2 regions of the Teredinibacter purpureus genome follow, and region 1 is predicted to be linked to the other one. Evidence: predicted binding sites of a transcription regulator. Region 1 holds the regulator's gene; the other holds the start of a gene.
What was found. Region 1 encodes sigma-54, which starts transcription at its own class of promoters, with help from an activator protein. Its sites were predicted from a motif close to TGGCACANNNNTTGCNNT; they were not measured.

Region 2: a site for sigma-54 is predicted at 4,819-4,836, ahead of H5647_RS10555 (NarK family nitrate/nitrite MFS transporter). Genes of this name have one in related genera too.

What each region holds. Positions count from the first base shown of each region.
Region 1 is NZ_CP060092.1:1,492,867-1,500,819, reverse strand. Features, by position in the region: gene H5647_RS06685 (BolA family protein) at 1-68, opposite strand, end outside; gene H5647_RS06680 (MlaC/ttg2D family ABC transporter substrate-binding protein) at 213-878, opposite strand; gene H5647_RS06675 (calcium/sodium antiporter) at 1,165-2,163, shown strand; gene H5647_RS06670 (KpsF/GutQ family sugar-phosphate isomerase) at 2,184-3,152, shown strand; gene H5647_RS06665 (KdsC family phosphatase) at 3,165-3,713, shown strand; gene lptC (LPS export ABC transporter periplasmic protein LptC) at 3,720-4,376, shown strand; gene lptA (lipopolysaccharide transport periplasmic protein LptA) at 4,373-4,942, shown strand; gene lptB (LPS export ABC transporter ATP-binding protein) at 4,962-5,687, shown strand; gene H5647_RS06645 (RNA polymerase factor sigma-54) at 5,898-7,430, shown strand; gene H5647_RS06640 (PTS sugar transporter subunit IIA) at 7,614-7,953, shown strand, end outside.
Region 2 is NZ_CP060092.1:2,450,733-2,458,685, reverse strand. Features, by position in the region: gene H5647_RS10575 (formate/nitrite transporter family protein) at 463-1,272, shown strand; gene cynS (cyanase) at 1,496-1,936, shown strand; gene H5647_RS10565 (bifunctional protein-serine/threonine kinase/phosphatase) at 2,064-3,821, shown strand; gene H5647_RS10560 (lipoprotein intramolecular transacylase Lit) at 3,807-4,628, opposite strand; gene H5647_RS10555 (NarK family nitrate/nitrite MFS transporter) at 4,918-6,390, shown strand; gene H5647_RS10550 (bifunctional protein-serine/threonine kinase/phosphatase) at 6,600-7,953, shown strand, end outside.

The DNA.
Region 1 (7,953 bases):
CTGGAAACCTCCACTTGCGCTTGCTCTATAGAAGATTCCAATACGGATTTGATTTCATCTGGCTGCATGAACGGGGCCTTTAGGAAGTGAACATCTGTGACTACAACGGCGCTGATTTTATCCAACACCGTTCAAAGGGCCGCCATTTTAATCAAAAAGCGGGTGCATAGCACCCGCTTTACTGGAATCTAGTCATGTACTTTCTCGAAGCTTTAGCTTTTACCTGCCCATCCAGCAATAGAAGCATCAAGGTTGCCGCCATTATCTTTCATAGCTTGCGCAAATTGCCCACGAAATGTACTACCTAAATTAACACCATCTAACACAACATTGAGCACTTTCCACTGACCCGACGTCCCTAAACCTAACGAATAAACGATCAACGTAGCGTCTTCTGGGCTGGTAATTTTTTGAACAATTTTCGCAACCCTCGAGTCAACCGTACTTTTATCCGGTAAGAGCGCTATATCGTAGTCTAGATTTTGCGACATACCTTTTACGTAGGTTTCAACCAAACTACGCTTAAAAACAGTCAAGAAGGCTTGCTTTTGTGCGTCATCGGCTTGATTCCAATAGGCCGGCCCCATGACGTTTTTTGCAATGTAACGAAAGCTCACCATAGGCTCTAATACCGACTCGATGTCGGTATAAAAATCTTCAGGGTTTTCTTTTAATTGGGTTTGACCATTACGCGCCACATCTAATAACTGACGTGTAAGCGTCTCAACAACCTTACTCGGTTCACTCAACAGGCTATCGTTATTTGGCTGAGCATGCCCCAACAAAGGTGCCATCAAACAAACGGCAAAAACCAAAACGGTTGAAAATAACGACATAGAACCGCGTGGATTGGGGATACTAACAACAGGTGAATTCACGAACTCCCTCCTTAAAAACGGAATACATAATGCTTACAACAAAAAACTTGGAGCGAAGGTTCGCGTGCAAGTTCACAGATCCCCATAATAAGGGGAGAAAACTGAATATAAGCTGATTGACGTTGCGCATAGGCAAGCGGCCGCTATAAGATTGCGGCCTTTCGTCAAAACTCAAGTGCCAGCGGTGCCTAGCAAGGCCTAAAAAACGTCATTTTAAAGAATGAGCTGGTTCGGCAACAGCTGTTTTTGACGGTTGCACACTTTAAAAAATCGAGACACACGCTCTATGCTGGAATCTATACCGTTTATCGCTCAGGTGACTATTGCCATTCTGATCGGGTTCGTAGGCCTTATCTGGAGTGCCGATCGTTTTGTCGGTGGAGCGGCGTCTATTGCTCGATCACTTGGCGTTGCGCCACTCATTATTGGCCTCACCATTGTCTCATTCGGCACTTCCGCCCCTGAAATAATGGTGTCCATTAGTGCATCACTGAAAGGTGCCGGCGACTTGGCGGTGGGCAACGCACTGGGTTCAAACATTGCCAACATTGGCTTAGTGCTTGCCGCTACCACCATTGTGGCAACTATTCCCGTTCAACGGCACATACTTCACCACGAACTCCCTATATTATTGTTGATAACCGGTCTTTCGGGGTACTTTCTGTTCGATGCTACGTTAACGTGGGTAGAAGGTGTAATACTGCTTGGCATGATTGCGCCAGCACTTCTTTATTTGGTGCGCGTAAAACAACGAGAATTTACCGCTACCGAAATTGCAGAAGAGGAAGAAATGGCCGATATGCCACGCAACCACGCCATAATGTGGTTTGTTATTGGTTTGGTCATGCTAATGGTAAGCTCGGAAGTGCTGGTATGGGGCGCACGGTCTGCCGCCGAACTGGCTGGCGTAAGCCCCTTAATTATCGGCCTAACCGTTATCGCCATTGGCACTAGTTTGCCCGAACTTGCCGCCACAATGATCAGCGCCTTAAAAGGCCATCATGATATCGCCTTAGGTAATATCATAGGCTCAAACATGTTTAATTTAATGGCCGTAATGGCCATCCCCGGCATCGTATCCACCACCACAATGGAGAATTCTGTTTTTAGCCGCGATTATCTCGTTATGCTCGGGCTTACCTTACTTCTCGCTCTGCTCATTGTAAAAACATTATGGTTTAACCGAAAAACAAAAGACGCAGCCATTGGTCGCTGGGTCGGCGTTACCCTTCTATGTGGTTACATCGGTTATTATGTTGTACTTTTCCAAACGACCACGTCTTAAAAAAGGCTTCCTTGTTAATTATGAGTAGCTTCGATTTTATTCACTCTGCGCAACGCACAATTAAAATGGAGTGCGACGCGGTTGCTCAACTGCATAATCGTATCAACGAGACTTTCGAACAGGCCTGTAATATTTTATTAAAATGCCGTGGTCGCGTAGTCGTCTCGGGCATGGGTAAATCGGGTCATATTGCCAAGAAAATTGCCGCCACACTGGCGAGCACTGGCACACCGGCATTGTTCGTTCACCCGGGTGAAGCCAGCCACGGCGACTTAGGTATGGTCACGCGAGACGACGTCTTTATCGCCATATCGAACTCGGGCTCATCGCCCGAACTTATGACCCTGCTCCCGATGATAAAGCGCATGGGTATTCCTCTCATAGCCATGACCGGTAAGCCCACAAGTCCGCTAGGCGAGGCCGCTGACATCTACCTTGATATTCAGGTGGAAACCGAAGCCTGCCCACTCGACCTAGCCCCTACTTCTAGCACCACCGTTAGCCTTGTTATGGGTGACGCTTTAGCCGTCGCACTACTCGAAGCTCGCGGCTTTACCGCCGAAGACTTCGCCTTCTCACACCCCGGCGGCGCGCTAGGCCGAAAACTATTATTACGTGTAAGCGATATAATGCACCGCGGTGATGCCGTGCCGTGCGTTGCAAACGGCACTAGCCTGCTCGAAGCATTGTCAGAGATGAGCAAAAAGAGCTTTGGCATGACGACAATTATCGACGCAGCCGGCACTCTTGTCGGCGTATTCACTGACGGCGATTTGCGCCGCTGCCTTGATAACAATATCGATGTTAAAACCTCTACCATTGATGAGGTAATGAGCCTCAACCCCTTAACAGTTGCCCCTACCGCCCTCGCGGCAGAAGCCTTTAACATCATGGAAAAATACAAGATTACAGCGCTGGTTGTCGCCGACAACCAGAAACCTATAGGCATATTGCACATGCACGACATGCTGCAAGCAGGATTGGTATAAATACACTTTTTTATGAAGCACTTATCTCTCGATCACATCGAACATAAATGTCGCGACATTAAACTACTACTATTAGATGTTGATGGCGTACTTACCGACGGCAAACTGTATTTCAGCAATGAAGGGTATGAAATGAAAGCCTTCAACACGCTCGATGGCCAAGGTATAAAACTATTGCGCCGTTCGGGCGTTGAAGTGGGCATAATTACCGGCCGTACCAGCAGCTTAGTCGCCAAACGTGCCGAAGACTTAGGCCTAACCATACTAAAACAAGGCCGCGAAGATAAGTTTGTCGCTCTGCAAGAGCTGCTCACAGAACATCAATATCAACTCAATCAGATAGCGTTTATGGGCGACGACTACCCCGACCTCACCGTTATGTGTCGCATTGGCTTAGCCTTAACCGTCCAGAATGCGCATCCCGCCGTTGTTGATCACGCTCACTGGAAGAGTTCTCGAAAAGGTGGCGAAGGCGCCGTTCGCGAAGCATGCGATTTAATTATGAAGGCGCAAGACACTTATCAAAGCGCCCTCGATGAATACACACGCACCGACACTTAATTCATTATGGCTAAAGCAATCGCCAAAAACAGGCTCTACCTTCTGCTTATTTGCCTAGGCATTAGCGTGATCGTCATGCTGTGGGATTCATCCGACGAAATACTCACGCCCCCCAAATGGCAAGATGATAATCAACAACACTTCCCTTACGCTGTGGCAAAAGATGCCGCTACTCAGCACTACGACGACAGCGGTAATATCGACTACTCTTTTACGGCCTCACGCTTAGAACACTATCGTACCGAAACCACCCACAAAAACGATGACGTAGAAGAGTACACGTTAATTAGCAGCCCACATTTTACAATTTTCGAACAGCAGTCACCCTGGCACCTAGAAGCCGAGGACGGCAAACTTATCCGTACCACACAAGAAATCACCCTTTGGAACAATGTACGCATTTGGCAAACAGCACCACCCAGTCACGCAACGCTCAATACAACTACCCACTACAGTTTTATGACCGAACTAAGCACTAACGCGCTTAGTATTAATGCGATAGAAAAAGTCGCGCGCACCGACGAGCCTGTTAAAATAACGTCTCCTTACGGCGAAATTAATGCAGTCGGCATGACGGCCGACTTTCAAACGCGTAAAATCCAGCTGCATCAACGCGTTACCGCAATCCATAGAAACCCAGGCGCAAGCGAAGAAACACCATGACATTGCACGTTAATTTCATTCATTCCGCTCGCCGTCTACTCTCGCTATTGCGACACCTTGGCTGTGCCCTCCTAGCCATGGCAAGCGTTCACGTTATCGGCTTGCCCGACGACCGCTTCCAAGATTTAAACATATCTGCCGACAGAGCCGAACTTGACGACCAAAGCGGCACAACCACCTATGCTGGTCGCGTTATAGTTGTGCAGGGCAGCATGAAAATCACCGCTGAACGCGTAGTAATACACGGCCGAAACGATAGCTACTCACACGTTGTGGCTACCGGTTCACCCGCGCGTCTCAGCCAAATACCCAACATAGGCCAGGAACCGGTCACCGCTCAAGCGAACCGTTTAGAGTATCGCATTACCGACGAGACCTTATTTCTAATCGACAATGCGGCCTTTAAACAAGAAGGGACAAGTTTGAGCGGCAACCGCATTGAATACGATGTCAAAAAAGCCGTGGTTAAAGCCGGTGGCAATACAAACTCGACCACCAGCGATCGTCGCGTACGAATGGTCATCCCCCCTAAAGCCTTATCGACTGAAGAACTGGTCGAACCCTAACGAGCACCCAACAAACCCCATGCCTACACTCTCTGCACAACATTTGGCAAAAAGCTATAAAGGCCGCAAAGTCGTTATCGACGTGTCCATTTCAGTTGACGACGGCCAAATTGTTGGGCTCCTTGGCCCCAATGGCGCAGGTAAAACCACCTGTTTCTACATGATTGCGGGCATAGTAAAGGCCGATCGAGGCTCAATCTCCATTGGCGAAAAAGATGTTACTCACTACTCCATGCACGAACGAGCACGGGAAGGTTTGGGTTACTTGCCACAAGAAGCGTCGGTTTTTCGCAAGCTAACCGTTGCCGACAACATTATGGCCATTCTAGAAACGCGCAAAGACTTACGCCGAAAAGACCGCACCGCAGCCATGGAAAAACTCTTAAACGAGTTTCACATACAGCATATTCGCGATAGCTTGGGGATGGCGCTCTCGGGCGGAGAGAGGCGGCGAGTTGAAATAGCGCGCGCACTCGCCACAGAGCCACAATTTATATTGCTGGACGAACCCTTCGCGGGCGTTGACCCTATTTCAGTTAGCGACATCAAAGAAATTGTTCAACACTTAAAACAACGCGGTATCGGTGTTTTAATAACGGACCACAATGTGCGCGAAACACTCGATATCTGCGAGAAAGCCTATATCGTATCGGAAGGGCATATCATCGCCGAAGGCGCCTCCAATGATGTTCTTAATAACCAAAAAGTGCGCGAAGTATACCTTGGCAAACACTTTACTCTTTGACACAATTCATGCTTGACAACTCACAAAAAAGTTGCGCCACAGCGGCACATTCTTTGCTAACAAAAGCACTTAAAAGCATTGCTTGTGGCCGCCAGCGCGACTAAACTAAAGGCGATTTACACACATAACGCCCCAACCCCAAGCTTAGTTTTCACCCGCTTTTGGGTTGGCGCCTGATCAAACTCTCGTCGTGACATCAGCCATCGCCTTATGAAGCAAACCCTCCAGCTTAAGCTGGGCCAACAACTCACCATGACTCCTCAGTTGCAACAGGCAATACGCCTCCTGCAACTCTCGACTCTGGATTTGCAAGCCGAAATTCAAGAAGCACTGGATTCCAATCCAATGCTCGAAACATCTGACGACATAGATGAACCCGCTCCCGCCAATACTGAAAATACCCAGCAGAGCGAACCGCCCGCTCAAGAAAGCGAAAACCCTGCCTTAAACGGTAGTGAAAACACGAGCAGTACGAGTGATACGAGCAACGAAGCTCCCGACCAGCCCGATAGCGACTGGAATGACGACAACATTCCTACCGACCTTGCCGTAGACACGAGTTGGGACGACATATACGAACCGTCTTCAAGTGGCTCTGGCCTCTCAAAACCCGAAGGCGATGACTACGACTTTGAATCTCGTCGCGGCACCTCAGAAAGCCTGCAAGACCACCTCAGCTGGCAACTTAATTTAACGCCGATGTCTGCGCTCGACAACGAAATTGCGGAAACCCTTATAGACGCCGTCGCTCCCAACGGCATACTGGGCCTGTCATTAGACGAGATTTTTTCAGGTTTACAGGTTCAACACGAAGAACTTGAAATGGACGAAGTTCTCGCCGTACTGCACCGTATACAGCAGTTTGACCCGCCAGGCGTTCTGAGCCAGGACGTACGTGAATGCTTACTTATTCAGCTGAATCAACTCAGTGACGATACCCCCAACCTAGCGCAAGCCAAAACCTTAGTACGCGACTATCTCGACGTACTGGGTAGCCGTGACTTCAAGCAACTCATGCGTAAACTGCGTATAAAGGAGCCCGAGCTCCAATCGGTTATCAGTGTTATTCAGAGCCTGAACCCTCGCCCCGGCGAATCCATAGGGGCAGACGAAACAGAATATGTTGTACCCGATGTTTTTGTTGCCAAAGTTAACAATCGCTGGCAAGTCCAATTAAATCCCGATATCGCGCCAAAGCTGCGGATAAACTCAGGCTACGCCTCACTAGTGAAACGAGCAGATTCCAGCTCCGATAACACCTTCTTGCGCGACAACCTTCAAGAAGCTCGCTGGTTTCTCAAAAGCCTACAAAGCCGTAATGAAACGCTATTAAAGGTCTCCACGTGTATCGTTGAAAAACAACAAGGCTTTTTAGACTATGGGCCAGAAGCCATGAAGCCCATGGTGTTGCACGATGTCGCAGAAATAGTCGAAATGCACGAGTCGACCATTTCCCGTGTCACCACTCAAAAGTATATGCATACCCCTCAAGGTATATTCGAACTGAAATACTTCTTTTCGAGCCACGTGGCCACAGACACAGGTGGAGAATGCTCATCTACCGCCATTCGCGCGATCATTAAAAAGCTCGTTGCCGCCGAAAACCAACGCAAGCCGCTCAGCGACTCAAAAATTACCGGCTTACTCGCCGAACAAGGTATCAAAGTGGCGCGTAGAACCATCGCCAAATACCGAGAATCGCTGCATATCCCTCCCTCAAACGAACGTAAACGACTAGTTTAAAACACGCTATCTTTCTTAATAGAAACTTTTTTTAACTACATTCCTATTCCACACTTGGATCACGCAACAATACTGGTAGAATGCGCGCCAAATCGCTGGGTAATAACACATAAGAGCACCGCTCTTTATAGGCCTTTTAACCCAGCCACAGGCCACCGAAAGGATTAGTAACAACTTAACCTCATGCAAATTTCTTCCATTCTTACTGAAGACCGCTGCAAAGCCCATATCACCGGCGCCAGCAAAAAACGCCTCCTTGAAAGCTTGGCGACCATTTTTGCAGACTCATTGCCCGAAGGTGACGCCACCGCACTGTTTCAAAACCTTGTGGGGCGCGAACGCTTGGGCTCAACCGGTATAGGCCAAGGCATCGCCATTCCACACTGCCGCTTTGCCACTAAGGGCGAAACGCTATGCGCCTGCCTAACACTCGACACCCCAATAGATTTCGATGCCGTTGATGGCGAACCCATCGATCTAGTGTTTGCCATGCTAGTGCCAGAAGACGCAGAAGACAGCCACC
Region 2 (7,953 bases), 960 kb from region 1:
TATGCGATACGTGACGACATCAAGCCATCTCTCCTCCCCGTTAACGTTGGCGCTCTAAAAACCGCGTATAGATTGATGCAATTGCGCCCGAATATTTAACTTTAGTGGACACTAATCAAAGCGCAACACACACTCTTTTCCGCGAAAAAAATAGCCAACCGGCTAACATGTTAAACCTCCATCATGCTCTTTTTCTTATGGGCAAAATCACGACCAATACTCAACATAAAGGCTTCGTCTACTTCACCTATCGCACCAGCATATAGCAAAGAAAGCCCTTTCATGAGGCATGCCATGGCAATTACTGTTTAAAATATTCTAAAAAAACTAATTTTTATTTATATAAAACAAACCCTTAACCAATATTCGCACAAGTAGGCGTAATAATTGCCTTGTTCAGTGTACGTAGGGCCGCACCTACCAACATCAATCAAAACGCACCTATATAACAGAGAAATCATTATGTCTTATTTAGTACCCTCCGAATTCGTCGCCAAAATGGTAGACGCAGGTGAATCGAAAATATTTATGTCCACACGCGACACTCTTATTCGCGCCTATATGGCGGGTGCCATTCTGGCGCTGGCCGCGGTATTTGCAATTACGGTGACGGTACAAACCGGCGTCCCACTTCTTGGTGCCGTTCTGTTCCCCATTGGCTTCTGTATGCTCTATTTGCTGGGCTTTGATTTACTCACCGGTGTATTCGTGCTCACGCCACTGGCGCTTATCGACAAACGTCCAGGTGTAACCGTGAAGGGGGTCTTAAAAAATTGGGGCTTAGTATTTTTGGGTAATTTCGCAGGCGCTTTAACGGTTGCGTTTATGATGGCGTTTGTCTTTACCTACGGATTTTCCGTTGAACCGGGGGCTGTAGGCCAAAAAATTGCGGGTATTGGCGAAAGCCGTACCTTGGGTTACGCCGCCTATGGTGCTTCTGGATGGTTCACTATTTTCTTCCGAGGCATGCTCTGTAACTGGATGGTTTCAACCGGTGTTGTTGGTGCAATGATATCTACCCACGTAAGCGGCAAAGTTATCGCCATGTGGATGCCGATTATGCTGTTTTTCTTTATGACGTTTGAGCACTCAGTAGTGAATATGTTCTTGTTCCCCTCAGGCATTATTATGGGCGGCGACTTTTCAATAATGGATTACTTAATATGGAACGAAATACCTACCGTACTTGGTAATCTTGTCGGTGGTTTACTCTTCACAGGGTTAACACTTTACAGTACTCATTTGCGTACTGGGCCAAGACGCTCTCTTTAATCAACACCTAGAAATCACCCAGCGTTCAGGTAAACATTCGGCCCCTCTCTCTTGGTAGCACCATAAATAGCGCAATAGAAGGTGCCATGAAAGGCGCAATATCCAAGGGAGAGTTTTAGCGTGCTACACGACTACTTTTGTGCCCGTTATAAAACACTTTATTCCACGGACCCTTAACGTTTTTATAAAACAATAAGGGTCTGCCAACAGATAAGGAATACGCATGAACAAACAAAGCATGACCGATACCATTGTTACCGCCAAAGCAAAAAAAGGTTTAACATGGGAAAAAATTGGGGAAGATTTAAATCTCTCACCCGTGTGGTTAGCCTCCGCTTGCTTAGGCATGAATAGCGCACCCAAAGACATTGCACTCGCCATTGTTGAATATTTAGCCCTGGAAGAAGACGTTGTTGCCGCACTTGAAGCCTATCCAACAAAAACGTGGGAGCAATCGATTGCCACCGACCCCCTAATCTATCGCTTCCATGAAATTACCGGTGTTTATGGCACCACCTTAAAAGCAATCATCCAAGAAAAATTTGGTGACGGCATTATGAGCGCTATCGATTTCTCGCTCGATGTCGATAAAATTGAAGACCCCAAAGGGGATCGCGTATTAATTACAATGAATGGGAAATTTTTAAAGTACAATAACTGGTAGTTTTTGGGCAATGGGTGCCGCCCCTAAACGGCGGCCATCGTTCTCGAGCAGCACGCTCTACCGTCCTTTATTTAAATTTAAACACCTCTCTCACGGTTAACCTGCCCCTTGGGGCGAAGCGATAACAATGACTACCCAGCAGCCACGCCCTTCTAGCCCTACAAAAAATCAGCCGCTCACACTTTCGATTGGCCAATATTCACATAAAGGCCGCAAGGATATTAATCAGGATTTTCACGGAAGTTACTGCCCAGCAGAACCTCAACTTAGCTCTAAGGGTATTGCCATTGCGATAGCCGATGGCATTAGCAGTAGTCAGGTTAGCCAAATAGCCAGTGAATCGGCGGTCACCAGTTTTTTACAAGATTATTACTGTACATCTGAGGCTTGGTCCACTAAAAAATCCGCGCAACAAGTGTTAATGGCAACCAACTCATGGCTATTTGCCCAAACACAACAAAGCCAATACCGCTACGATAAAGACCGCGGGTATGTCTGTACGTTAAGTGCACTGATTATAAAGTCGGATACCGCGCACATTTTTCATATTGGCGATACTCGCATCTACCGGCTACATAACAACGCATTAGAACAGCTTACTCAGGATCATAGGCTTTGGGTTTCACAAGAGCAAAGCTACCTAAGCCGAGGTTTAGGTATTAATTCACATCTCGAAATTGACTACAAGGCCTTACCCGTTGCCGAAGGCGACATCTTTATTCTTGCTTCTGACGGTGTTTATGAATTTGCGAATGACCAGCTCATTACCGAGACTATTAACGCTCACCAGCAAGATTTAAATACCGCCGCAAAATTTATTGTAGAGGCAGCCTTCGACAATGGCAGCACCGACAACCTTACTGCACAAGTTGTACGTATTAATACGTTACCAAGCCACGATACACGCGCAATTTACCAACAATACAGCGAGTTACCATTCCCACCATTACTGGAGGCTCGTGCACAATTTGATGGTTATACCATTTTGAGGAAGATATACGGCAGTAGTCGTAGCCATGTCTATTTAGCGGAGGATAACGAAACCAAAACACCCACTATCATCAAAATCCCCTCTATCGACTTGAGAAACGATTCAGCCTACCTAGAACGTTTTTTAATGGAGGAATGGGTCGCCAAGCGCATAGATAACCCCTATGTACTAAAGCCTTGTTCGCAAACACGGCAACGGCACTTTATCTATATTGCAACCGAGTTTATCGACGGCCAAACACTAACCCAATGGATGATAGACAACCCAAAACCCACACTCGAAAGCGTTAGAGAAATTGTGGAACAAATTGCAAAGGGGTTGCGGGCTTTTCATCGGTTAGAAATGTTACATCAAGACTTACGGCCTGAAAACATTATGATCGACGCAACGGGAACCGTAAAAATTATCGATTTTGGCGCAACGAAAGTTGCAGGAATTATGGAGATTACAACCGCAATTGAACGACAAAATATTCTCGGAACCGCACAATACACAGCACCCGAATATTTTTTGGGAGAACCAGGCACACCGCGTTCGGATCTATTCTCTCTAGGGGTTATTACCTATCAGATGTTAACGGGCAACCTTCCCTATGGAGCCGAGGTCGCCAAAGCCAGAACACCCTCCGCACAACGAAACTTACGGTATAGAACCGCGCTACATGACAAACGCGAAATTCCCGCTTGGATTGACGACACGCTCAAGACAGTATTACACCCTAACCCTTACAAACGCTACGATGCTTTTTCAGAATTCATCGCCGATTTACGCAGGCCCAGCCGTGAATTTCTCACCAAAACACAGCCACCGTTACTAGACCGAAACCCTGTAGCCTTTTGGCAAAGCCTATCGGCTATTCTAGCCCTTGCGGTTATATACCTACTTGCGCGTTAAAAGTCGCGGTACAGTTGTGGCCGCCACCTGTAACACGCCCTGAATAACCACGAAGCTTACCGCCGCCGCCACTAATAACGCGATGGCTATCCATCCAAAAAGTGTTGGGGCTAGCATCAATGTCGACATGAGCGAATCTTGATAATAAAAAAACCATTCATGCCCCGCGGGAAATATCCATATATGAAACTGATTGAACACATCCGTTGGGCCGAGTATTAACACCAGAACAATGGCCGGAACCGTTAACGCTAACACCGCCATACTTTGCTGTTTAAGTGAAGGCATAGAACGCTCCACGAGTAATAGATACCCGCTCACGCCACACCACAAAATAACGGATATAAACGCAACGCCAAATAAAACATCGATCAAATTGGCCACATCTTGCAGGTGAATCACCTCAGGTGATCGCAATAGCACGTGCACTCCATCGCTACTCGGTGACGTATACGTAATGTCGGCTAAGCCTTCCCCGCCTCGATGTACACTGCTATTTATCTCACTAAACACCCTAATGCGCTCATCTCGAGTCGTGTCACCAAATCCCGTCTTATATCGATTTTGCGGGCCATAGGTATCTATTCCTTGCCCAATTCCACCATGATCGAGCCAAACTCCGTACATAAAATCATATTTTGCCAATACCACCCAGCTGACCGTAAACGCCACGATTAGCGTTAACAAGCCAAAACTAAGTGCTTGAACGTGTAAGCCAAGTCGCGTTCGCCATTGCTGCGCCGGCCTTTTCTTTTGGTTTACCGCAGGTTTCGGGCTTTTGCTTTTTGTTGAGGGTCGTTTTGCCATAATTCTTTCATCCAATCATCGATCTCCAGCCGCGCATACTATCGCACATTTATCTTGCACGCTTACTCCCACCTAAAGCGCACCAAAAACGAGCCGAAACGCACAGCATACGGTCACAACTATGTTTGTTTTTTATTCAGAAACCCTTTTAACAAGGTCCTTACTGGGCTTTATCGAGCCATAACGGTGCTGGCATGACGATTGCTAGGTGTTAATCAAACATTTCAATATGAGCGATCACCGCACCGGTGTAACTCATCCACATTTTTTAGGAGAAGAAGGAAACCGTATGAGTTCCTCTAAGTTAAACCTGCTGGATTTTTCACAAACTAATATCCGCACGCTGCACCTCACTTGGTTTGCATTCTTTTTAACCTTTGTCATGTGGTTTTCTCATGCTCCCATGAAACCGCTTATCATGGAGGCCTTTAATATGACAGGGGCTCAGTGGAAAGCCCTGCTTATTTTAAACGTGGCACTTACTATTCCAGCGCGAATTGTCATTGGTATTTTGGTGGACAAATTTGGGCCACGTATTGTTTTCAGCTGCTTACTCGTAGTATCCGGCCTTCTTTGCTTAGGCTTTGCCTTTGCCACCAGCTTCGAACAACTCGCTATTATGCGCTTCGCTATGGGTTTTGCCGGTGCTGGGTTTGTTATTGGTATTCGCATGGTTGGCGAGTGGTTTCCAGCTCGTCAAGTTGGCTTGGCCGAAGGCGTGTACGGCGGCTGGGGTAATTTCGGTTCAGCGGCTGCAGCGTTCTCTTTACCCACCGTGGCATTATTGTATGGCGGGGACGATGGCTGGCGCTACGCGATTGCGTCCACGGGCGTAATTGCATTCGTGTATGGTTTTATCTTCTATTGGAAAGCACGTAACACACCCAAAGGCTCTACCTACTTTAAGCCAAAAAAATCCGGTGGTTTAGAAGTTACCAGCAAGAAAGATTTTTACTTCTATTTAGCCATGAATATTCCCATGTATCTTATTCTGGCAGTATTAGCGTGGAAACTATCTCCAGCGGGCGTTAAATTGTTAAGCCAAACGGCCACCTACACCTTTTATGGTGTACTGGTTGCGCTATTTGTTTTCCAGTTTTCTCAAATTTATAAAGTTAACAAAGAGATGCTCGCGCACGGCGCTCCTGAGCATGACAAATACAAATTCAAGCAAGTTGCGATTTTAGACTGGGCCTATTTTGTAACCTTTGGCTCAGAGCTCGCCGTTGTCTCGATGCTGCCGGCCTTTTTTCTCGAAACATTTACCAGCTTGAGCTTAGTTCAAGCCGGCGCCCTCGGTGCAGTCTTTGCTTTTATGAATTTGATTGCGCGCCCAGGCGGCGGTTATATTTCAGACCGATTTGGCCGTCGCAAATCACTTTCCATTTTTATAGCTGGCCTCACTGTAGGCTATTGCATTCTCTCTCAAATCGATTCAGGCTGGCCTATATTTTTAGCGGTTGTCGCCGTTATGTGTTGTTCCTTCTTTGTTCAAGCTGGAGAGGGTGCCGTGTTTGCCATGGTGCCTTTAGTTAAACGCCGCATGACAGGCCAAATTGCCGGCATGGCAGGTGCCTACGGTAACGTTGGTGCCGTTACGTTTCTAACCGCCTATAGCTTTGTCGATGCAAGTACCTTCTTTTTAATTATTGGAGGCTGTGCTGCGGTTATCTTTGTGATTGTTCAGTTTTTAGAAGAGCCCGAAGGGCATATGACTGAAGTACTTCCAGATGGTACCGTGCAGAAAATTGAGTTGACCTAAGCTCGTCAACAAAAAGGGGGGGATGTATTTCATCCCCTCCTTTTTTTAATGACGTCCTACCGTAATACACACAACCAAGACGCAGGCTAACGCCCCTTTATTTCGACTATTCTCTCTATTATTGCCACTGGTGTACTCCGATCTACCGCTAACGCCATACATTTAAAATAGTGATAGGATAACGCTACCAAACGCGACAAGGACCTACAGTGGACCACTTAAAATCGTCCCTCAAAATTGCACTCTCCCAATACAGTGACAAAGGCCCCAACAAGCCTGAAAACCAAGATACCGTCGGCGCTCGCATTCCTTCTAACGATCAACAAACCACGCTTGCGACAAAAGGTATCGCCATTGCCGTAGCCGACGGCGTAAGCAGTAGCTCCGCCGCACGGCAAGCAAGTCAATCAGCCATTACGGGGTTTCTAACCGACTATTATGCTACGCCCGACACTTGGCGAACGCAGCAGTCGGCAATGCAGGTTATTCGGTCGCTTAACCAATATTTGTGGGGGCAAAGCCAAAACAGTGTCCGTGGCGAAGGCTACCTTACAACCTTTAGTGCACTTATTTTAAAAGGCGATAAAAGTTTCACGTTTCATATTGGCGACACTCGTATCTACCGCGTAAGAGAGAACCAACTCGAACAGTTAACACGTGATCACACGCAACGTATCGATAAAGACACCACCTATTTAAGCCGCGCTCTAGGTGCCGACATAACGCTTGAAGTGGACATGCAAATGGAGGAAATCGAACCTGGCGACCTGTTTGTTTTAACCTCCGACGGCATACACGATGCCATTCCCTCGCGAGAATTTAAAAAACTGGTATTAGAACACCAAGATTTTCCAGAAACCATCACGGAGACCTTGTCCGCGCTCGCAGTAAAGTACGAGACAAAAGATAACATTAGTGTTCAGGCGGTTAAGATTGTTTCGATTGGTACACCCTCTCAAGCCGACGCCGTCAATGTACTATCTAAGCTGCCATTCCCTCCCCTACTGGAAGCCGGCAATAAGATTGATGGCATGACCGTTGAAAAAATTCTACATGAATCGGAAAGAAGTCAGGTTTATTTAGTTAAGAATAGTGATGGCAAACCATTAGTCATGAAAACACCTTCGGTGAATTATGATGATGACCCCGCTTACATTGAACGTTTTGTGATGGAATCTTGGATTGGCGCGCGCATTCAAAACCCACAAGTTGCTCGAGTCGTCACGCCCCCGCATGTCCGAAAAACGCTGTACTATTTAACAGAGCATGTTGCCGGCCCAACCTTAGAGCAATTAATAAAAGAGCGTGCTCCCTTTGCCATTACCGATGCCATCGAACTGTTGGAGCAAATGGTAAAAGGTATTCGCGCCTTTCACCGAAAAGATACCTTACACCAAGATATTAAACCGGGAAATATCGTTGTAGGAATTCAAGGCGCCACGATAATTGACTTTGGCTCCTGCTGGGTCGCGGGTATTCACGAGATTGGCTCGCCGTTTCAGCGCGACACAATTTTAGGTACTCTAGACTATTCCGCCCCTGAGTATCGTTACGGCGGTACCG